2 linked regions of the Actinoalloteichus fjordicus genome follow. The protein of the gene in region 1 interacts with the protein of each later gene in a pairwise test. Links are inferred from orthologs where the notes say so. Each region holds a gene or a part of one and is shown on either strand. Other genes may lie near its edges. The genes, in order: UA74_RS18300 and hemL.

Region 1 (10,864 bases):
GACGGCGAAGAAAACCTCCGGCATGTCGAAGAGGGTCTGGCCCTCGGTGAGGCCGACGTGCAGGCCGCGCAGCACGATGAGCATCGCCAGCGTCACGATGAAGGCGTTGAGCTGGAAGCGGACGATCAACACGGCGTTGAGCAGCCCGACCAGCGCCCCCGCGACGACGGCGGCGAGCAGGCCGACGGCGGCGGGCAGCTCGGCACCGAGTCCCGATGAGGCGACCGGCAGCACTAGGAGCGCGCCCAGCGCGGGTGCCAGGCCTGCGGTGGACTCCACGGAGAGGTCGAACTTCCCGGAGATCAACACCAGCGACTCGGCGAGCACCAGCATCGCCAGGGCGGCCGAGGCGCCGAGGATGCTGATCAGGTTGGCGTAGGACAGGAAGTTGGGGTGGACGAAGGCGCCCGCGACGAGCAGGGCGACGATCGCGGGTAGCAGGGCCAGTTCCCGCAGCCTGCCTGCCAACGGCCCGCGCCGGACTGCCTGCGGCCGGGCGCCGGTCGACTCCACGGTGTCGGTCACGTCGAGATCCCTTCGATCGAGGACACCAGGTCCGCGTCTCGCCAGCCCGCCGGATGCTCCGCGACGATCACGCCTCGGAGCAGGACCAGGACGCGATCACAGCGCCGGAGGTCGTCGAGTTCGTCGGAGACGAGGACCACGGCCGTCCCCTCGGCGCGCACCCGGTCGAGTGCGTCGAGCAGCGACTCCTTGGACTTCACGTCCACGCCTGCGGTGGGGTTGATCAACACCAGCAGGCGGGGATCGGTGGCTAGTGCGCGGGCGGTGACCACCTTCTGCTGATTGCCGCCGGAGAGCGACGCCACCGGCTGATCGAGGCCGTCGGCATGCACGTCCAGCTCCTCGGTCGACCGCGCGGCGACGGCGGCGCGGGAGCGCGACGAGACGAACCCGGCCCGGCCGAGTCGGCCGGTGACGGTCATGGTGGCGTTCTCCGCCACCGACAGCTCGGGGACCAGGCCCTGTTCGTGGCGGTCGCGGGGCACGCAGCCGACGCCTGCCGCCAGCGCGGCGGGAACGTCGCCGGTGGGACAGATTCGACCGCCCAGCCGCAGGTAGCCCTCGGCGACGCGCAGACCCGCGAGCGACTCGGCCAGCTCGACCTTCCCGCTGGCGCTGCTGCCCGCCAGGCCGACGACCTCGCCCGCGCGCACGACGAGGTCGACTCCGGCGAAGCGATCACCGTGGAAGCCGGTCAGGCGCAGGACCTCCGGCTCCTCCGTCCCGCCCCTCGGCGCGGTCAGGCCGGTGCCCAGCTCCGCCGCCTCCCCGGTCATCGCCGCGACCAGGTCGGCCCGACCCAGCTGATCGACCGGTGCGGTAAGCACGTGGCGGGCGTCGCGCAGGACGGTGACGTCCTGACACACCTCGTAGACCTCGCGCAGGTGGTGCGAGATGAACAGGAAGGTGACGCCGCCCTCCTGGAGGCGCCGCATCCTAGTGAAGAGCTGCTCGATCTCGGCGCTGTCGAGCTGCGCGGTCGGCTCGTCCAGCACGATGAACCGGGCACCGAAGGAGAGGGCCCTGGCGATCTCGACCAGCTGCCGGTCCTCGATCGACAGCTCCCGCACCTGCCGGTCCACGTCGACCTCGACGTTCCATTCGTCGAGCAGCTCCCGTGCCGCGCGGCGCAGTCGTCGCCAGTCCACCAGCCCGAGCCGACCCGTCGGCTGCCGGTTGAGGAACAGGTTCTCGGCGACGGTCAGGCCCGGCACCACGGTCGGTCGCTGGTAGACGCAGGCCACGGCCCTCCGCCACGCGTCGCGGTCGGCGGGCGGCGGGGCGGGGCGCCCGCCGAGACGGACCTCGCCCGTATCGGGCCGTTCCAGCCCGGTGAGCAGTCGGACCAGGGTGGACTTCCCGGCTCCGTTGCGACCCACCAGGGCGTGCGATCGGCCTGCGACCACACGGAGACCGACGTCGTCGAGGGCGACGGTGGAGCCGTAGCGGCGGTGCACGGCGACGGCCTCGACGAGCGGCGGCTCGACGCCGGGTGGAGGAGTCGACTTCGGATGCGTCATGACGCCGGGCCTTCCTGTGTCGCGGTGCGGCGGGGATTGCGCAGTCGGGGCGGACGGGCGCGCATCCGGCGTCGGAGGGGCTCACGCCTGGATGCGCGGGCGGCCGGTGCCGCCGCAGGCCCGAGACCGCGTCGTCGAGGCCGCAGGGCGACGGCCGGGGCCGGGGTTCGTCGCGCGCCGTGCGGCGGTCGAGCCGGAACCGGCCGATCCCCTGCCGTGCTGGGACATCCGACCGAGAACGACTCGGTATGAGCCGTTCATCGACTCGGCGGACCTTGCGGTTCCGTGCCGTCGTGCGAATTCGTCGAGTTCGTGGGCGGTCCCCCGGTCCCTTCGTCACAAAGGTCTGCGGCCTGCCGGAATCGGTGCCCGCGTCGGCTACTCCGTCTCGTTCTCGTTCTGCGCGGGCGGGTTGTCCGCCCGGTCTTCGCCGGCCCGCCTGCTCGACCGATTCCGCCGTGCAGGCTGCGGCGCCGGTTCAGCCCACGGTGTTGCCCCACAGCGCGGGATCTTCGACGTTGTCGATGTCGACCAGTGGTGTCGGCAGTTGGTCCTCCAGTAGGCCGTTGGGCAGTTCGACGATCTCGCTGCCGTGCGCGGTCGGTCCCGGCGCGAAGGTCTCGCCTGCCATCGCGGCCTTGAGGTAGGACAGGGCCGTGCCTGCGTAGCCGTCGGCGGGCTGGGAGAGCGTTGCGTCGATCTCGCCTCGGCGGATCGCGTCGAGTTCCTGCGGGATGCCGTCGTTGGAGACGATGACGATGTGGTCGGCGTGGCCGCGTTCGTGCAGCATTCCCCGGCCGCGCAGGGTCTGGAGCGCGGGCGCCAGGTACACCCCGCCCGCCTGGAGGTAGACGCCCGCGATGTCGGGTTCGGCGGTGAGGAGGCCGTCGAGCTGCGCGGCGGCCGTCTCGCCGTCCCAGTTCGCCGGGATGTCGAACACCTCGATGTCGGGGTGCCGCCGGGCCATGCAGTCGTGGAAGGCCTCGGACCGCTCTCGACCGTTCACCGAGGACAGATCGCCCTGGATCTGGACCACCTTCCCGGCGCCGATCTCCTCCCCCAGATAGCGGCAGGCCTGGTCGCCGTAGGCGCGGTTGTCGGCGCGCACCACCATGACGACCTCGCCGTCCTCCGGGGCGACGTCCACGGCGACGACGGGGACGCCGCGCCGCTGCGCCTGGTTGAGCCCCGCGACGATGGCCGCACTGTCCAACGGGGCGACCACCAGACCGGCCACCCCCTGGTTCAGCAGGTTGTTGATGTCGGTGATCTGCTGCGCCGGGTCGCCCGCCGAGTTCACCGTCGGCAGCACGTCGACGTCCTGTTCGGCGGCCAGCTCCGGGACGTAGTCGTTGTAGGACTGCCAGAACGGCGAGGTGAGCATCGGGAGCACCACGCCGACGTGACCGCCGTCCCCGACGGGTCCGAGGATGTCGGCGGTGGTCCCGCAGCCTGCGATCAGGAACACCGCCAGTGCCGTCGTCGAGAGTCGCCGTCGCCGTCCGCCCGTGCCCATGTCCGTCTCCTCGGCTGTCGACCGGCGCCCGAGACGAATCGCCTCATTGTCCGACCATTCCGGACCGCGACAATGTCCGAACAGCCGACTACGCCGTGTTTCTCGGAGATTTCTCCACTATTACGCGGAATTGGTAGGATCACTTCTACTCGCGGGGGCGAAAGCGTGTCAAGAGCCGCACCGCAGGCCGCTCCTCACCACAGTCGGCGTCGATCACCGCCGATCGGCCGAGTCGGCTAGACCGAGAGGACGGACGGAATGGACACCGTGCGAGACGAGTTCCCCGGCCGATTCCCGGATCGCTCGTCCACGAGCGTCGACTCCGCCGGGCGGGCTCCGGCTCGCACGGCGCCCGCAGCCTCGGCGAGCGGTGCGGCCGCCGAGGCGGGCCGGACGTCCGTCACCCAGCGGACGATCGAGCAGGTGAAGACGATGATCGCCGAGGGCGAGCTGGTCGCTGGCCAACAACTGCCGACCGAACGGGACTTCGCCGCGCTGCTGGGGATCTCCCGAGGCTCGGTGCGCGAGGCGATCCGCGCGCTGACGATCCTCGGCATCCTGGAGACCCGCCACGGCGCGGGCGTCTACGTGACGGGGCTGCGCCCGGGTGATCTGCTGGAGACCTTCGGCGTGGTCGCCGAGATCTCCCGAGGCCAGACGCTCGTCGAGCTGTTACAGGTGCGGCGGGTGCTCGAATCGGCGGCCACCGCGACCGCCGCCGCCCGCATCACCGAGGCGCAACTGGCCGACGTCGCCGAACACCTGGATCGCATCGGGCGCGGCGGCAGCGTGGAGGAGATCGTCGCCGCCGACCGCGACTTCCACCAGACGATCGTGCACGCGGCGGGCAATGATCTGCTGACCGCGATGCTCGACGGCCTGTCCTCCCGCACCTTCCGGGCCAGGGTGTGGCGGGGCCACGAGGACGCGGCGGCGGTCGGCAGGCTGTGGCAGGAGCACGAACGGATCTACCTCGCCCTGGCCGCCCGCGATCCCGATGCGGCCCGGGCTGCGGCGGCGGCCCACGTCTTGGAGGTGGAGAACTGGCTCGCCGCCAACCTCACCGGACGCTGACCGCCGCCGTCCGAGTTCAGGGCCGCCAGTCGTCGGTGGGCAGCCCCAACCCTGCCTCGACGCCCATCAGTGACACGCCCCCGTCCACCCGCATCGAGGCACCGGTGACATAGGACGCGGCAGGCGAGGCGAGGAAGGCCGTCAGCGCCGCGACCTCCGAGACGCCACCAGGTCTGCCCAGCGGAACGCCCGGCCGGGGCAGGTCGCGGGGATCGACGTCCTCGCGCCGGGTCATCGCGGTGTTGATCTCGCCGGGAGCGACCGCGTTGACGGTGATCCCGTAGCGGCCGAGTTCGAGAGCCATCACCTTGCACAGTGCGCCCGCGCCCGCCTTGGCCGCCGAGTAGGCCGCGAAGCCTGCGCGGGGCAGGTGCTCGTGCACGCTGGTGATCGTGATGATCCGACCGCCCCGGCCAGCGGTGATCATCCGCCGGGCGGCCCGCTGGGAACAGAGGAACACCGCGTCCAGGTCGACGCGCTGCGTCAGGCGCCAGGTCTCGTAGGAGGTGTCGAGGAAGTTCTCGTCGGTGGTGATCCCGGCGTTGTTCACCAGGATGTCGAGGCCGCCCAGATCCTCGGCCAGTTCGTCGATCACGTCGGCGGCCTCGGGCAGCTCGGTCAGCTCCACCTGCCGGATCGCGGCCCGCACCCCCAGGGCGCGAACCTGCTCGGCGACGGCCCGTGCGGCCCGGTCCTCGGTGCGGAAGGTGATGCCCACGTGGACGCCCTGCCGGGCCAATTCGATGGCGACCGCCCGGCCGATGCCGGACTCCGAGCCGGTGACCACGGCGACGCGGTCCCCGGCCGTACCGTCCGAGGGCAACGGGGCGAGCGGGGTGGGCATGCTGATGGAGTCGCTCATGGGTCCGGGATATACCCGAAGGCGCCCCGCCGCGCACGACGGATGAGCTGATCCGTCCTGGCGAGCAGGCCGAACGGCGTGTCCGCCTGCTCGCCACGCGATGGCCGGACTAGCACGGCGTCCCCGCAGCACGCCCTTCCGCCCGCGCCGATGCGAGGCTCGACGGCCCTGATCGCCGAGCCGTCGCGCCTTCCTGACCGGCCCGGGGGCAAGCGGTGTGCCCACGTGTTGCCCTCCTGGTCCTGGCACGGCGGGCCTGGTGCAGGTATCCAGGTGGAGTGTCCGCCCCGACCCTGTGGAGAGATCATGCGCGCCCAGGAGAAGCAGGATCAGACCGAACCGCCGCGCCGGAGGCGGGAACCGACCGTCGACACCGACGTGCCCTCGGTGCCGGATCGTCTGACGCCCGCCGGGGTGTACGCGTTGCAACGCAGCGTCGGCAACGCCGCCGTCGCCCGGCTGTTGGCCGGTCGTCCCGAGGCCCCGGCGGACGGGCCTGCCGGACAGCACACATCGGTGCCGGACGTGCTGCGCTCGTCGGGACGGCCGCTGGACGAGGCGACCCGCGACGACATGGAGTCCAGGCTGGGCGCGGACTTCTCGGACGTGCGGGTGCACACCGGCACGGCGGCCCGGCGCTCGGCGGCCGAGATCGGCTCACGGGCCTACACCTCGGGCAACCACGTAGTGATCGGGGATGGCGGTGGTGACCGGCACACGCTCGCCCACGAGCTTGTGCACGTGATGCAGCAGCGTTCGGGTCCGGTGTCGGGTACCGACGACGGATCGGGTCTGAGCGTGTCGGACCCGTCGGACCGATTCGAGCGCGAGGCGGAGCAGACCGCGCACCGGGTGATGTCCCGACGGCCGTCGGCACCGGCTCGGCTCGCGGCGGCGGGGCCGTCCGGCACGGTTCAGCGCGCACCGGGAACGGAGGTCCAACGGGCGGCGGGCGATCCGCCGGGCGCGCAGCTCTCCCTGCGCAGTCTGGCGCGTCGATGGAAGACCCAGTCCTTCTTCTCGCTCACCACGGGGCGGTCTGGTGAGCTGCAACGGGTGGACGCCGCCGTCGACGCGTGGCGGCGGGCAGAGGCCGAGGACCCGTCCTCGAACCACCCGGATCTGCTGCGCGCCGTCCAACAGGCCGTCCGGGACTGGCGGGCCGCCAAGGCAGGCGGCGGCACGAGCTTCCGAGGCGTGCACGTCAACAGCCTGGCGCGGCGGGTTGCCCTCGTCCTCGGTGAGGGGCCCGCACCCTCGACAGGCAGTCCCACGGAGGGCGTCGAGGAGGAGGACTCCGAGGTGCTTCCGGTGGTGGAGGCACCCGGCGGCGGCGACCTGGCGGAAGAGGAGCGCGCGCCCTCGGAACGGGTGCCGTCGAAGCACGCCCCGTCCGGGCGGTCCCCGTCGCCGGGGGACGGCGAGAAGAGCGAGGAGGAGTTCTTCAGTGACCAGGACATCGAGGAGAACGTCACCCTGAGCGAGAGTGATTCCGACAGCGGCGCCGAAGGCGACCCGTGGATCTACTCCACGAGCGGGAACGTGGCGATCGGCAGACGCTCCCAGACCAAGGACCTCTACGCGGCGGAGTCCGTCATCGCCACGGCGAACGCGGAGCTCGAGGCCTCCGGCGCGGCCGTGCGGCTCAGGAAGGCGGACGGGGAGGTGCCCGGCGAGTTGGCCGAGCGCGGACTCACGAAGTGGCGGCCGGTGATCGTGGCGGGCGGTCAGGAGCGCGGCGACGAGGACATGCTGAGTCCGGACCAGTGCATCGAGGTCGCTCGCGACGTCACGGGCAAGTCGCTGAACAAGGTGCTGCTCGCCCCGGACGAGGGCACGACGGAGCGGGTGGAGCATGACCAGCGGCCGGACGACGTGATCGGTCTGACCTCGTACCCTCGCCTGGTCACCCGACCGGGCATGACGCCCGGCGGCCTCGCCCGCCGCCTCCCCAGCGACGACGGATACCTGCTGTTCAGCTGGCGGAACGTCGACGTCGACGTCGACATCGAGGAGGAACACGAGGGGGAGGTCGTGCCTGCCATGAAGGCAGTCCGCACCGCACTCACCGATGCTGGCATGCCGCTGGGGCACGCCAGCACGCTGCTGAACGCGATGAGATCCCAGGTGCTGGAGACGTACCCGGCCCTGCAACAGATCCTGGTCGACCGCCTGGAGGACGCCGGGGTGTTTGACCGGGAGCCCACGGACGACACCAAGAACAGCATCCAGACCACCACGGGGAACGTGGCCCGGCTCGCCAAGTCGCGCTACCGGCCGTACGACCGGCCCGATCCGGAACGGGACGGGCGGCTGGGGATCAACGAGTCGGCCGACGCCCGCGTCGGCGAGGCGCTCGCGATCTACTCCACGCGGGGCCGGTCGAGGGCCGAACAGGTGGCGGACCAGGAGTCCGGCGCCAGACCGCCGTGGGCGTACCACTTCGCGGGCGTCGTGCTCACCGACGGCGAGGACAAAGTCACCCTGGAGAACTACAACCGCCGAGGGAAGCCGAATGCGAACAGGATGTGGTATTTCGCCCTGTACGGTCCCGGACGCACGTTCCACGAGGCGCACCGGGAGACGGTCACCGGAGCACTCACCCTCGCCATGAGGTGAGCGGCCGCCGGTGCTCAAGTCCGGCGGGGCGGCGAGTCCGACGTGCTCCGCCGAGGAGCGGGTAGGCCGGGATTCGCCTCCGCTCCACCGACGGCAGCAGGCTGGTCGACTACCCCGAGTGTGGTCGTGACGACGGCGTGCCGAACACCGCGAGACAGAACCATCGGGTCGGCCGGTGACCGTCGGGTCCCGGTGCCGGGCGAGGTCCCGGCATGCGGGCCGCTGTCCCGGTCCCATGGTGGTCGACGGGTCCACGTGAGCCATGGCGCGCCCGGCGGGCGGGAGCGCGCCTCCCGCGACCGCGTCCATCCACTTCAGCCGAACGCGCCTCGCCGATCCGCATTCCCGACCCGCCGCCGAGCCGCCCGCGGATCGACGAGGTCGCCTGCGGATCGCGGTGTGATCGGCGAGGCGCTGCCTCAGTCCTCGCCCGTCGGCGGGCGGCCGTCGCGTCTGCGTGCCGAACCGCCTCGGGTGCGCGGGCGCCCACAGCACGCCGGACCACCTGCGAAGACTCGACATCGGCGTGGCAGCATGCCGCCCAGTCTGCGACTCACCGCGGCACCCGCCGCCGTCCCGGCCGCGCCCTCCGCGCCCATCACCATCAGGGAGGCGGCGAGACAGACCCCGCAGGGCATCCCCGTCGCCGCGTCGATGACGTCCAGGATGTCGAGGTCGACGACCGGCAGCTCCGCCCCGCATCGCGCCCGCAGCACGGCGGGGGCCGGGTCCGGCGGCGGACAGACGTGCACCAGTCTGCCCGGCTCAGGAGCGAGGCCGCTGCGGAGCCGGACCAGCCGCACGGGATCGAACTCCAGGACGTTCGGCGGCGGCGGCCTCCGCCCGGCGGCGACCTCCGCGCACTCCCAGCACAGCCGGTATCCCGGTGCGTCGGCGCCGCCTTCGGCACCCTCCCCGGTTCCGACGCCCCAGTCGCCGGGCTCACCGCAGGCGATCTCGGGTGCACCGCCGACGATCAGCGAGCGGCAGCAGAGGGTGACCACCACGGTCCCGATCTCCGGTCGCAGTCCGGCGACGAGATGCCGGTCGCGACGCAGGCCTGCCTCGGACGTGGTGTCCTCGGCGAACCAGGCGTCACGGTCATCGGTCATCGGTTCGCCGCCACCCGCGTCTCCGCAGCACGTATCCGCGCCCAGTCGCGCCTGCTCGGGCTTCTGCGCCGGGGATGGGACTCGCGCCAGCAACGCCAGGCGCAGTCGAGCGCGCCGAAGCCCAGCAGCACGATGCCCGTCGTGGCCACCACCGGGAACAGATGGTCTCCGGCGGTGTCCAGCACACCGCTCAGGAACTGATTTCCCATCATCTCCTCCATGAATGTCTCGGCAGGCGAGCCCGTCGCCGATCCGCGTGCGGACGTCGCGCGGGCAGGACGGCGATCCGAGGCGGTCGCCGCCCCGGTCGTCCCGGTCGATCCCGTTCTGCGATCGAAGAGGATCAGCGACACGCCCTCGGCAGGCAAGGTATCGAACCCTGTTCGCAAAACCTGAATTCAAGATTGAAATTCAGCCTTCCGAGTGAGGCCGACGACACGATGATGATCTTTGGGTACGGTGGGTGGCCGCGAACCGCTGCCCGCGCAGGAAGGCAAGGCTGAGATGTCCCTCGGACCCACCGCGCGGCGGCGCAGACTCGGTACCTCGCTCACCGAACTTCGGGCGAGTGCCCGGAGAAGCCTGGCCGAGGCGGCAGAGCACATCGGCTGCAGTGCCGGGAAGATCCGAAACTGGGAGGCCGGGCGGTCCGGCATCAAGAAGTTCGAGCTGACGGCACTGCTCGACTACTACGAGACACCCGAGAGAGTACGGTCCCTGCTGGAAGAACTGCGCAGAGAGGGCGCACAACGCGGATGGTGGTCGACTTATCGGCTGCCCGAGTGGTTCAAACCCTATGTCGGACTCGAACAGGCCGCCTCGGAAGTGCACAACTTCGAGATCGAGCTGATTCCCGGACTGCTGCAGACCGAGGCCTACGCGCGCGAGATCCACTCGGCGGGTCGGCATATCACGGACCCGGCCGATGTGGAGAAGCGCGTCGCCGCCAGGATGGAACGACAGCAGCGGCTGACCGCGCCCGTACCGCTTGAGCTGCGTGCCGTGGTCAGCGAGTCCGCGCTGTACCGACAGATCGGCGGGCCGGCGATCATGACGGAGCAGCTGCACCACCTGCGACGGCTGGGCCGACTTCCTAATGTGATTCTTCAAGTACTTCCCAACAGCGTCGGTACTCATCCGAGTCTGGCGGGCGGATTCACCCTTCTCCGCTTCGTTGAACAGGCGGACCCCGATGTGGGATGGTCGGAGAATCCCTTGGGCGGTCATGTGATCGAGGATCGCGACGACGTCGCAGCCTTGACATTCATGTTCGACGAGCTGCGCGGGCTTGCTCTGTCCAAACGAGAGACCGCACAGCTCATCGCTAGGATAGTCGCGGAATTCACTCCCTGAGAAGGAAGAGGCGCGGCGTGCATCCATTGACCAGTGTCCGGTGGCGTACCAGTAGTCGCAGCGCCAACGGCGGCCAGTGCGTCGAGATCGGGCAGACCGCCGATGTCGTCGGCATCCGCGATACGAAGAATCGTCAGGGCGGCGTGCTCACCATGGCACCTCGCACATTCGGCGCTTTCCTGTCCGCGGCCAAACACGATCGACTCGGCTGACCACCCAGTACGCCGTAGGATCACCGTCGGCGACGTGGCGAGAATCGGCGGGAACGCGGTGCGAATCCCGG
Region 2 (10,800 bases), 3.8 Mb from region 1 along the record:
ACGGCAGCCAAGGCCAGCAGGAACAGCAGGGTCAGTGCGGTCCGCATCGTGGTGAGGCCGCGCCAGGTGTTCCGGAGGAAGGCCAGGAGCGCAGGAGGTTTCCTGCGAGTCTTCACGGTCACAGCGGCAGCTCGAAACTTCCGATGGGTCCCTGGATCAGGCTGATCAACACGCCCCACAACCCGGTGACCAGCATGATCCCGACGATCAGGAGCAGCACGCCGCCCCCGATCTGAATCCGTCTGCTGTTGCGCCGCAACCAGTCGCCGGTACGCACCGCCCAGCCCGCGCCCAGGGCGAGCAGGACGAAGGGCAGGCCGAGACCGAGGCAGTAGGCGATCACCAGGACGATCCCCCTGGTCATCATTCCGCCGTCGGCGTCGGTGGTCGCGGCGACCGCGATGACCCCGCCCAGGGTCGGGCTGAGACACGGCGTCCAGCCGAGTCCGAAGACGCCGCCGAGCAGGGGAGCCCCCCAGACGCCGGTCCCGAACCGACGATGCACCCGCACGTCGCGTTGCAGGGCGGGGACGAAGCCGAGGAACACCAGTCCCATGGCGATCGTGACGACCCCGCCGATCCGTTGGAGCAGCGGCTGGTTGGCGAAGATCAGGTCGGTGAGGCCGAGCAGGAACACCGTGCTCGCCAGGAAGACGGCGGTGAATCCGAGGACGAACAGGCCGGCCGCGCCCGCGACCCGAAGCCTGCCGGATCTGTGCTCGGCGGCCGCGACCGAATCGGGCACGGCGGCGCCCGAGGAGGTCGATTCCGCCGCCTGTTCGTCGCGCGCGGCGATCCCGCCTGCGGGGACCGGCCGGGTCTGCGGCGCCTCGGCGCCGACGAGCCCCGCGAGATAGGCCAGGTAGCCGGGAACCAGCGGAATCACGCACGGCGAGGCGAAACTCACGAGACCTGCAAGCACGGCGACTCCCGTGGCCAGCAACAGCGGCCCGGAGATGACGAACTCGGAGGGGTCCACGCATCGAGGGTAGGCACCCTACTCAGTGGCCCTTCCGTCGGCTCCTCCTCGACGAGACGCCGGTTACCCCCGTGTCGGGTGTCGGGTCGCGACCGGTCGCGGCCGATGGACGACGCAGGCCGCCGCTCGTGTCTGCCCTCGCCTTGGATCGCACGGGGTGGACAAGAGCCGAGGGCTCGCCGCGAGCAGCCCGGCCTCGCCCGCGCAGCGCCCGGGCCGTCAGAGGCTCGCCGACGACTCGCCTGCCGATCGCCCCGAACCTCGCGTCGGGCGCATTAAGGGCCTGCGACGATGCCGAATCAGACGTCGTCGAGTGCGCGGCGCCTGCCGACCGGGCCGGTGGCCGCTGTCACGCCCTCGGAGTCCGTGCCGAGGGCCGAAGCGCCGAGGCACGAGGGACACGCTGGTAGCCTGACCGACAAGAGTGAACCTGCCGTGATAATCGTCGAGTCGGAGTGGGGAACAGTTCAATGGAACCACTTTCTGCGACCGACCCGCGACAGATCGGCCGTTATCGGGTACTCGGACTGCTCGGCGCAGGCGGAATGGGTCGGGTGTATCTCGGTCGTTCTCCGGGCGGCAGGCCGGTGGCGATCAAGGTCATTCGCGAGGAGCACTCCGAGGACGAGCAGTTTCGAATGCGCTTTGCGCGTGAGATCGACGCGGCAGCCGCCGTGAGCGGCGCTTTCACCGCCGCCGTGATCGAGGCCGCCCCCGATGCCCGGCCGCCCTGGCTGGTGACCTCCTATATCGAGGGACCCTCGCTGCTCAAGGCGGTCAGTGATTTCGGTCCGTTTCCGGAATCGTCCCTGCGGGTATTGACCGCCGGGCTCGCCGAGGCACTGCGGGAGATTCATCAGAGCGGACTGATTCATCGTGATGTGAAACCGACGAACGTGCTGCTCGCCTCCGATGGACCGCGAGTCATCGACTTCGGCATCGCCTGGGCCGCCGAGGCCGTCTCGCTCACCCAGGTCGGCACGCATTTCGGGACGCCCGGATTCATGGCGCCGGAGCAGGCCGTCGGCGAGCGGGTGACCGCGTCGAGCGACATGTTCTCTCTCGGCTGCGTCATCGTCTTCGCAGCCACCGGCGTGAGTCCCTTCGGCGAGGGAAACTCGACGGCGCTGCTGTATCGAGTCGTCCACAACGAACCGACGCTCGACGGCCTGCCCCCCTCGCTCCGCGACGTCATCGGCACCTGCCTGGCGAAGAACCCGGTGCATCGTCCGCGCCCCGACGAGATCCTGGCCCAGATCGACACCGGCTTCGATCACGCCTGGCTGCCCGCTCAGGTGACCACGGTGCTCGCGCAGAAGAGCGCCGAGACGCGAGCGATGCTCGACGGCACCCGCGTCCAGCCGATGGGCGCGGCGGGGACACCGTCACAGGCGCCCCCCGCCCAGAACGGCCCGGGGCATCCCAGGACGCGGCTGCTGGCGGGCATCCCGATCCCCACGTCGTACCCGGCGGACGTGGCGAATGAGCCGCCGCCGTATGAGACGGATCAGCCGCCGAAGTACCAGCCGGAGCCGGTCGGCTTCTCCGAGCCGTACTCCGCGCGCGGAGCGCAGCACGTCCAGTCCGCTGCCGCGCCCCGCTCCCAGCCGTATGCGGAGCCTCACTCGGGGGCGTACGCGGACCCGTACTCGGCAGAGCACGCTCCTGCCCGGCGACCGGAGGTGTCTCGACGCGGCGAGACGCCTCGAGCGAGGCGGCCCGCGCAGCGGCCGACGATCGCACCGCAGCCCGAACCTCGACGTGAGGAGCCCGCCCCCCGGCGCTACGCCGACGACGGGGACGGCCGAGGTCAGCTCGGCCGCATCCTGATGGCGCCGTTCACCGCCGTCGGCTTCCTGCTGAAGGGCATCGTCTCGGTGCTCCTCTGGCCCTTCAAGGCGTTGTGGAGCTGTCTGCTCATCACCATCGTCGCGGTCGGCGTCATCGCCTTCTTCAGCATCGACGCGCTCGCAGGCCTCGCGGTCCTGTTCGACCGCGCCGTCGATATGGTGCAGCGGATGTTCGACTTCTTCTAGCTCCGGCGCAGGCAGCCCGAGTCATCGGCCGGCCACGGCAGAAGTGCCACCGACCCCCTTCAGGTGAGGTCGACAGGACAGCGCTGCGCGATCACGTTCGACCGACCGTGGCGCTATGACCACTCAATCGTGTTGTGATCGCCCGCAACCATTTTCTCCAGCGGTCACGGCCTACCAAGATTGCTCGCGGCAGGAATTCGACCACCCACACCGTGACCCGAAATTCGATACGACCGCCGAGGACAACACTCATGACCGCTCTCGTCGACTCCCCGATACTCATCGGCCTTACCCTGGGTTCGATGCTATTCGGACCGCATCGAAAGAACTGGAAGGAGACGCACCGGGGATTGAGAGAATACGCCCCGACGCGGCTTGCGGGCGAGGCACCCGCCGAACCCCGCGCCAGGCCGAATCCCGTCGATGAGCGGGTCGGGCCGTGGCCCGGCCCCGGCGATCGGGCGGACCCGGTCCGCCCTCGGCCCGCTCAGGCCGAGAGAGGCCGCGCCACGCGGTCGCCCGTGCTCCCCTGCCGTCTTCTCGGCAGAGCGCGACCGTTCCAGAGATCATGCTGCACCACGAGCCTCGCCCCCGCGTGCGGGGCCGAACAGCGCACCGAGAACGGCGGGGGTCACCGGGACCGGCACAGATCCGCGCGAGGCCATGCCACCGAAGCACGAGATGCGGCCTGCTCGTCGCGGGGTCCGAGTTCGCGGGGTCCGAGTTCGCAGGGTCCGAGTTCGCGGTGTCCGAGTTCGCAGGGTCCGATAGGGCCCGCCCACACCCTCTCGATGGACCCGGCGCACCGACCGTTCCGCACCGTCCGAAGGCGGCCCGGCGGCGGGGAGGGGCCGTGGTCGATGTCGATCACCGTCCGCCACGCGCCCGCCGAGGCAGGCGAGCTGATCACCTGCTCGCGCCGACGGCCCGCCCCGACACCGCACGCGGCCCGGCCCGCCCGCTGGTACCGCGTACGGCAGGCCACGACTGCGAGACAGGGGGTCGGCGAGCCCGCCCCGTCGATTCCGGAGTGGTTGAGTCTGGAGAGAAGACCCAGGCGGGAGCCTTCCTCGGTTCCCGCTGACCAGGACTGATCACCGTTGTCGACCCGACGAACCCACCCCGACCCGTCACTCCTCGGCGGCGATCTCCGCCACGATCGGCAGCAGATCCTCGGCCAGCACCTCGTCCAAGAGCACTGCGGCCACTCGATGACTGCGATCCAGGATGATCGTCGACGGCACCGCAGTGCGCGGATAGCCACGCAGCCCGAGCAGCGATCGTCCGGAGGGATCGTAGATCGACGGATAGGTGATTCCGAGATTCGACACGAAATCCATCGGCGCCGAACGCACGTTGTCTCTGACGTTGATTCCGAGGAACGCCACGCCGTCTTCTGCGGTCTCCTCATATACGTATTGCAGGTGTGAGGCTTCAAGTCTGCATGGACCACACCACGAACCCCAGATATTGAGGACCACCACCTCGTCCTCGAAATCCTGAGCGCCGATCTGTTCGCCCTCGTTCATCAGATCGTCGCCGTTGATCTCCGGCGCGAGCTGCCGTTCCGCCTCGTCATAGCGGATGCGCGTCTCACCGCCGGGGGCGACGAACTGATATCGGCCGGAGCCGGGGACGTCGTCGGCCTGCCCGGAGCTGCATGCACCGAGCGTCAGCAGTACTGCTCCGAGCAGGCCGACCAGCCGGAAGCGCCTGGTCATGCGCCTGCGACCTGACTGCCGGACGGCCCGGCCGGTTCGCGGTAACTGATTCCGACCAGACGCTCCGCCTCGAACTCCAGGCTCGTCAACGAGGCCAGCGCACACTGCCGATGCCTCGGGTCGTGCCAGAGCCGATCGCCCTGGAGGAACTGTCGCACCGTCCACACCGGGAGCTGATGCGAGACGCACACTGCCTCATGCCCCTCGGCGGCGGCTCTGGCGCGATGCACGGCGGCCAGCATCCGATGGGCGATCTTCAGGTAGGGCTCGCCCCAGGACGGCAGGAACGGGTTGAGCAGCTTCGGCCAGTTCTTCGGCGACCGCAGCGCGCCGTCGCCCACCGAGACCCGCTGGCCCTCGAAGAGGTTGTCCGCCTCGATGAGTCGGTCGTCGATCGAGGGGGTGAGCTGGTGCGCAGCCAGCAGCGGAAGCGCCGTCTGCCTCGCGCGCTCCAACGGCGAGGTCACCACGTGCACGATGTCGTGCCCCGACAGGAACTCGGCGACCGTCTCGGCCTGCCGTTCGCCGCGCTCGGAGAGCCGGAAGCCGGGCAGCCTTCCGTACAGGATGCCCTCAGGATTGTGCACTTCACCATGGCGAAGCAGATGAACGACGGTGCGGGTGCTCACCGATCTCCCTCCGGTCGGGCCTCGGCCGCCGCGGTCGCGGCGGCGGGCAGTGCGGCGGCGATGATCTCGAACGCGGCGTCGTCCAGTGCGGCCGAGACGAAGAAGGCCTCGAAGGCGCTCGGCGGGGCGTAGACGCCTGCCGCGAGCAGGCTGCGGAAGAACGCGGGGAATCGCCAGGTCTCGGCGGCCTGGGCACCGGCGAAGTCGTGTACCGGCGAGTCGGAGAAGAAGATGCTGACGAGGTTGCCCGCATAGCCGATCTGATGGGCCACTCCGGCGCCGGTCAACGCGTCGGCGAACAACTCGCCGAGGCGCCGCGCATTGGCGTCCAGCCGCGCGTAGACCGAGGTGTCGGCCGTGCGCAGCGTCGCAAGTCCGGCGGCGACGGCGACGGGATTCCCGGACAGGGTCCCTGCCTGGTAGACCGGTCCGACCGGGGAGAGCGCCGACATCACGTCGGCCCGACCGCCGAACGCGGCTGCGGGAAGCCCCCCCGACATGACCTTGCCGAAGGTGTAGAGGTCGCCCGCCACGCCCTCCAGCCCGTACCAGCCCGCCGAGGAGACGCGGAAGCCCGTCATCACCTCGTCCATGATCAGCAGCGCGCCCGAGGCGTGGCACAGGGTGCGCAGCTCCGCGTTGAAACCGGGCAGCGGAGCGACCGCGCCCATGTTCCCCGCCGCGGCCTCGGTGATCACGCAGGCGATGTCTCGGCCGTGTTCGGCGAACACCGCCCGCAGCGCCGCGACGTCGTTGTACGGCAGGACGATCGTGTCCGCCGTCTGAACGGAGGAGACTCCCGGCGTGGAGGAGATGCCGAGGGTGGCCAGGCCGGAGCCTGCGGCGGCGAGCAGCGCGTCGACGTGTCCGTGGTAGCAGCCCGCGAACTTGACGATCTTGTCTCGGCCGGTGACGCCCCTGGCCAGTCGGATGGCGCTCATCGTCGCCTCGGTGCCCGAGTTGACGAGCCGGACCTGTTCCACCGGGTCGACCCGGCCGATGATCTCCTCGGCGAGAAGGATCTCGCCCTCCGTCGGCGTGCCGAAGGAGAGACCGGCGGCGGCCGACGTCCGCACCGCGTCGACGACGGCCGGGTGGGCATGGCCCAGGATCATCGGGCCCCACGAGCTGACCAGGTCGACGTAGCGGTTGTCGTCGGCGTCCCAGAGGTAGGCGCCTGCGCCGCGCACCATGAAGCGCGGCGTGCCGCCCACGGAGTGGAACGCACGAACCGGCGAGTTCACCCCGCCGGGGGTCACCCCGCTCGCACGGTCGAACAGGGCCTGCGAACGGGCCACCGGCTGCGCGGACGTCGGAGGATCGGGCACCTGAGTCACCGGACCAGTCTCGCAAGTCCCCCGACCGGCCGGTGGCAGCGGGTCAGCTCGGCGGCGGGACCGGCCCGAAGAGGGGCTCGGGCCTCGGCCGAGTCCGGATCGCGAGGGTGAACTGACGAATCGAGTCGAGCAGCAGGACGCCTGCCAGGCACCCGGCACCCACTGACAGGGCGAGCCGGTCGCCGACGTAACGCAGCAGCACCCTCGACTCTCCCTCCCCGGTGGGCAGTTCGTCGCGCAGCACACCCGTCCGCCAGAGCCACACGGCGAGGACGACCAGCCCGACGGCGAGGATCACCTCGCCGACGGCGAGCACGGCACGGCGCGGCTGGTGCAGGCGATGTGCCCCCACCGGGTGGTCACCGATCGTGTTCGTCGGGTGCGGAGCGGTCATGACCGAAGAGTCTGCCATGTGTCGCCTGCCCGAGGGGTCGTGCCTGCGACGGAGTCGATCACCGGGTTCGGCACTCCGCCTGCACGGATCATCGGTGCGGCAGGAGCGATCGTCACTCCGGGGTGCGCAGGCCTCGGACGTGCCGAGTCGCATCCGCCTGCCGCACCGCTCCCGCAGGCTGGGGCCCCGCCTCGATCACACCGTGAGCAGGCCGAGACGAGGCGGCGGAGTGCTACCTGATCCAGCTCGGATCAGGCCGCCTGCTCCGGATCGCGCCCGTTCAGCCAGATCGACGACTTCGGCAGCCAGACGGTGACCAGGCCGCCGATCACCAGCAGGAGGACGACGATGCCCACGGGCGTGAACCCGGCACCGAGTTGGAGGAAGAGCTGGAGGGCGCCGACGACGGTCAGCGCGATCCTCGGCCAGCGGCGTCGCCGACCGAGGAGGAAGGCGAACCCGCAGTAGAGCACCGCGAAGAACAGCGTGACGAGCAGGTTCTCCAACACCAGGTCTGCGGCGAAGTCGGCCGCCTCCGCCGGAGTGACGTCGGACCGCCGCTGAAGCTGCTCGGCGATGCCCTGCGGGCGCAGCCAGAGGAACAGGGCGTGCAGGGTGAGGAAGACGGCCAGCGCGTACCACAGTGCGACGGCGATGCGAATGACCTTCGGCGGGAGCACCACGGGTGCCTCGGCGGGTTCTGCCATTGCTCAGTTGTACTGGAAATAGCGGTTGGACTCCGGCAGGTACATCGCGATGATCCCCAGGGCCGTCACAGGCAGGATCAGGATGTTCACGGTGGCGACGACGACGCCCACCCCGCCGATGCCGAACTGCACGCCCAGTTGGCCGAGGTACCCGAGACTGGCCAGCAGGTTCAGGCTGCCGACCACGGTGAGCAGGATCCGGGCCCAGCTTCGTCCGTTGCGCATCGCGAACACGAAGAAGAGGAACACCACGGAGATGACGACGACGACTATGGTCATCGTCACCGCCACGATCCTCATGAGCTCGACCGCGGCGTCCAGACTCGGCATCCCCAGGTCGTCGGAACCCAGGTCCGCACGGATCTGCTCGTCCAGGATCACGAGACCGAGCAGGGCACTGAGGAGGCCGAGCACCGAGCCGCAAAGGTGCACGGAGAACGCGAGGTCTACGGAACGCGGCCGGACGGGGGCGGACCTCAGGACCGACTGGGGCGGCGCCATGGCGTTCGGGTATCCCCGGTAGGCCTGCGCAGCGGGCCAGGCCCCCGGCGCCGGGGGTGCGCCCGGCGGCTCCGGGGGTGCGTCGACCGCGTAGGTGCCGTGGTCCGGATGTGCAGGCTCGGTCGTGCCTGGTCCTGAAGGACCGGCTGGCTCATTCACGAGTAGCCACGGTAGGAAGACCAGCCGACCTCGGACCCGATGTTGATCAGACCGGGACGAACTCGTGTCCGCACTGGAGCCGATCTCGGGCCTGCCGACGCCGGACGAGCACCACGGGGCCCGGCTGCCGAGCGGACCCGGAGTCGACTACTACTCGAGGAAGTGGCGTGTCACACCCGGTCGTAGGTCGAAGGCGGGGCCGCTCGACGATCGGGGCGGGTACTCGGCGGCCTCGCATCTCGACCGGGATGGGGCCGATGATGCTCGGCCGCCGAGCGCCGAGGAGGCTCAGTTGGACTTGAAGTAACGGTTCGATTCGGGCAGGTACATCGCGACGATGGCGCCGATCGGCAGCGCGATCGAGAGCATCGTCTGGCCGACGAGGAGTCCGTTGGAACCGGTGTCGCCGAGGCTGCCGATCGTGGAGAGCAAGGCGAGTCCGGACAGCACGGTGAGGAGGATTCGGGCCCAGTTCCGTCCGTTCCGCATCATGAACACGAACAGGAGGAACACCGCCGAGAAGATCAGGGCGATCACGGCAGTGATCATCATCGCGGCCCGGAAGGTCTCCAGCACGCTCTCGGCTTCGCTGTCCAGCCCGGCGGCGCGGGCCTCGGCGACGATGAGCGAGTCCATGGTGGCCATGAGGATGACGGCACCCAGGATGCCGAGCGCCGAGTTCACCAGATACAGAATGAAGGCGATGTTCACGGTGCGCGGCCGGGTGGGACGCTGCCCCGGTCCCGACGGCTGCTCCATCCCGCCCGGGAAGTTGCCGTAGCCGGGAGGGCCCTGCGGGCCGGACTGCGCCGGGTAGCCACCAGGCGCGCCGGGGGGTGGCGGGTAGGACCCCGGAGGTCCGGGCGGCGGCGCGGGCGGGTAACCGCCCGGACCCGACGGTGCGGCCGGGCCGCCGAACTCCTGCGGCTGTCCCTGACCTTGTTGACCATATGGCGTGCTCACGTGCTGCACAGTAGAAAGCACTTGTCCACTCGTCCACCGGAATGGTGAGAACGGGACTAAGTCGTGCCGACATCGGGCAGCTCGCGGTTTGGTCCGAGCAGGCCCGTCGGTTACGGTGCGCGACCCGACGGCGTGCTGAGGCGGTCGCGGTGCGGCGGTGTGCCGAAGCCCCGGCGCCTGCGACGACGAGCGGGGCACGTCGGTGCGGGTGCGCCCAGTCCGCTGACCGGGCTCGGCGGCCGTGCCGTGATACCGGCCACGGCAGGACGACTCACCCGCCGACCACGCCGGGCCGTTCGGCCGTCGTGACCCTCCGCAGCATGCAACCGCTGGTGCGAATCCCGATGCGTCGTTCCCGGCACACCGGTCGGGCGCACCCATTCCGCTGACCGGCCGCTGGGGCCGGGTTCGACTCGCCGCCTGTCCGGCGCTCAGATCACCCGACCGCGCGGCGGAGTCATGCCCTTCTTCAGCGCGAAGTACGCGCTCGAGTTGGGCAGGTACAGCAGCACCACGGCGGCCACCGAGACGAGGATCGACACCAGGCTCATCACATGTCCCTGGTTCGGACCGCTGATGAAGGCAACGAGATTGAGTCCGGTGACGACCGCCAACGCGATCCGGGCCCAGTTCCGACCGGCCTTGGCCTTGAAGGCGAACAGGGTGAACAGCAGGGCGACGGCGAGGTAGACGATGAAGAACAGCCCGAAGGCGAGGGTGACAGCCTGATCGACCTCCTCCGGAGTCAGGTTGCCCTGGTTCTCCTGCATCGTCTGCGCCCTGATCTCGTCGCGCTGACCGAAGAGCGAGAGCACCGAACTGAAGATCATCACCGCCGTCACGATCCAGATCCAGAAAGAGATCGTGACCTCTCTCGGCACCGGAATCGTCTGCACACCGGCGTTGGACGCGGGCGCAGCGGGATAGGACTGTGCGGAGGGGATCGACTCGTGCGAACCAGGACGATCCGGATCATTGGGTGCGGACACGCCTGAACGTTAGAAGCCGCTCGCGGTGATGTCCACCGGCTGGACGGACGCGGCCTGATCCGGCAGCGGCCGGTGTCTCGGGAACGCGCTCGGCGTCCCCCACCGGAGATCGCCCGGCTCATCGGGGGCTCGACACCGCGTCGCCGCAGGGTGATCGGCTGACGGCCGGGGGCGTCCGCGACGCACTCCACGTCGCCGTCTGCTCCCGCGCGCCGGTGGAGTCGACGATCGATCGGAGCGGAAGACCACCGGTTCGGATGAAGCAGTGCGCTCGTGACTCCCGGCGGGCGCTGCGCCGTGCGCTCCGGGTCGTTCTCGCGGCGCCGACCTGCCCGATCGTGCCGGGCGGGCCGCCGTTAGGAGCAGTGCTCCGGCGCCTACGGGT

The links.
Region 2: the proteins of UA74_RS18300 (region 1) and hemL interact in binary tests that used the Escherichia coli proteins (3 or more experiments, as listed by UniProt). The link is inferred for Actinoalloteichus fjordicus from one-to-one orthologs.

What each region holds. Positions count from the first base shown.
Region 1 is NZ_CP016076.1:4,292,590-4,303,453, forward strand. The notes cover bases 2,853-5,727. They hold UA74_RS18300 (FadR/GntR family transcriptional regulator), read left to right. Parts: upstream 2,853-3,819; coding sequence 3,820-4,635; downstream 4,636-5,727. Other genes in these bases: UA74_RS18295 (sugar ABC transporter substrate-binding protein), read right to left, coding at 2,853-3,561; UA74_RS18305 (SDR family oxidoreductase), read right to left, coding at 4,652-5,497. In the rest of the region: UA74_RS18285 (ABC transporter permease), read right to left, coding at 1-525; UA74_RS18290 (sugar ABC transporter ATP-binding protein), read right to left, coding at 522-2,045; more of UA74_RS18295, read right to left, coding at 2,524-2,852; UA74_RS32995 (eCIS core domain-containing protein), read left to right, coding at 5,804-8,116; UA74_RS18320 (hypothetical protein), read right to left, coding at 8,536-9,228; UA74_RS32100 (hypothetical protein), read right to left, coding at 9,225-9,440; UA74_RS18330 (helix-turn-helix domain-containing protein), read left to right, coding at 9,688-10,581; UA74_RS18335 (DUF397 domain-containing protein), read left to right, coding at 10,599-10,793. UniProt on the Escherichia coli protein: Transcriptional activator of the glcDEFGB operon which is associated with glycolate utilization, and encodes malate synthase G and the genes needed for glycolate oxidase activity. Also negatively regulates the transcription of its own gene.
Region 2 is NZ_CP016076.1:517,412-528,211, reverse strand. What follows is about bases 4,533-7,343. They hold hemL (glutamate-1-semialdehyde 2,1-aminomutase), read right to left. Parts: upstream 6,703-7,343; coding sequence 5,362-6,702; downstream 4,533-5,361. Other genes in these bases: UA74_RS02350 (hypothetical protein), read right to left, coding at 6,746-7,096; UA74_RS02360 (histidine phosphatase family protein), read right to left, coding at 4,733-5,365; UA74_RS02365 (TlpA disulfide reductase family protein), read right to left, coding at 4,533-4,736. Outside these bases: cytochrome c biogenesis protein ResB, read right to left, coding at 1-122; UA74_RS02375 (cytochrome c biogenesis CcdA family protein), read right to left, coding at 119-979; UA74_RS02370 (serine/threonine protein kinase), read left to right, coding at 1,450-3,015; UA74_RS31410 (hypothetical protein), read left to right, coding at 3,876-4,109; more of UA74_RS02365, read right to left, coding at 4,146-4,532; UA74_RS02345 (hypothetical protein), read right to left, coding at 7,348-7,803; UA74_RS02340 (hypothetical protein), read right to left, coding at 7,807-8,463; UA74_RS31405 (hypothetical protein), read right to left, coding at 8,752-9,426; UA74_RS02325 (hypothetical protein), read right to left, coding at 9,858-10,415. UniProt on the Escherichia coli protein: Aminomutase that catalyzes the transfer of the amine group on carbon 2 of glutamate 1-semialdehyde to the adjacent carbon 1 to form 5-aminolevulinate.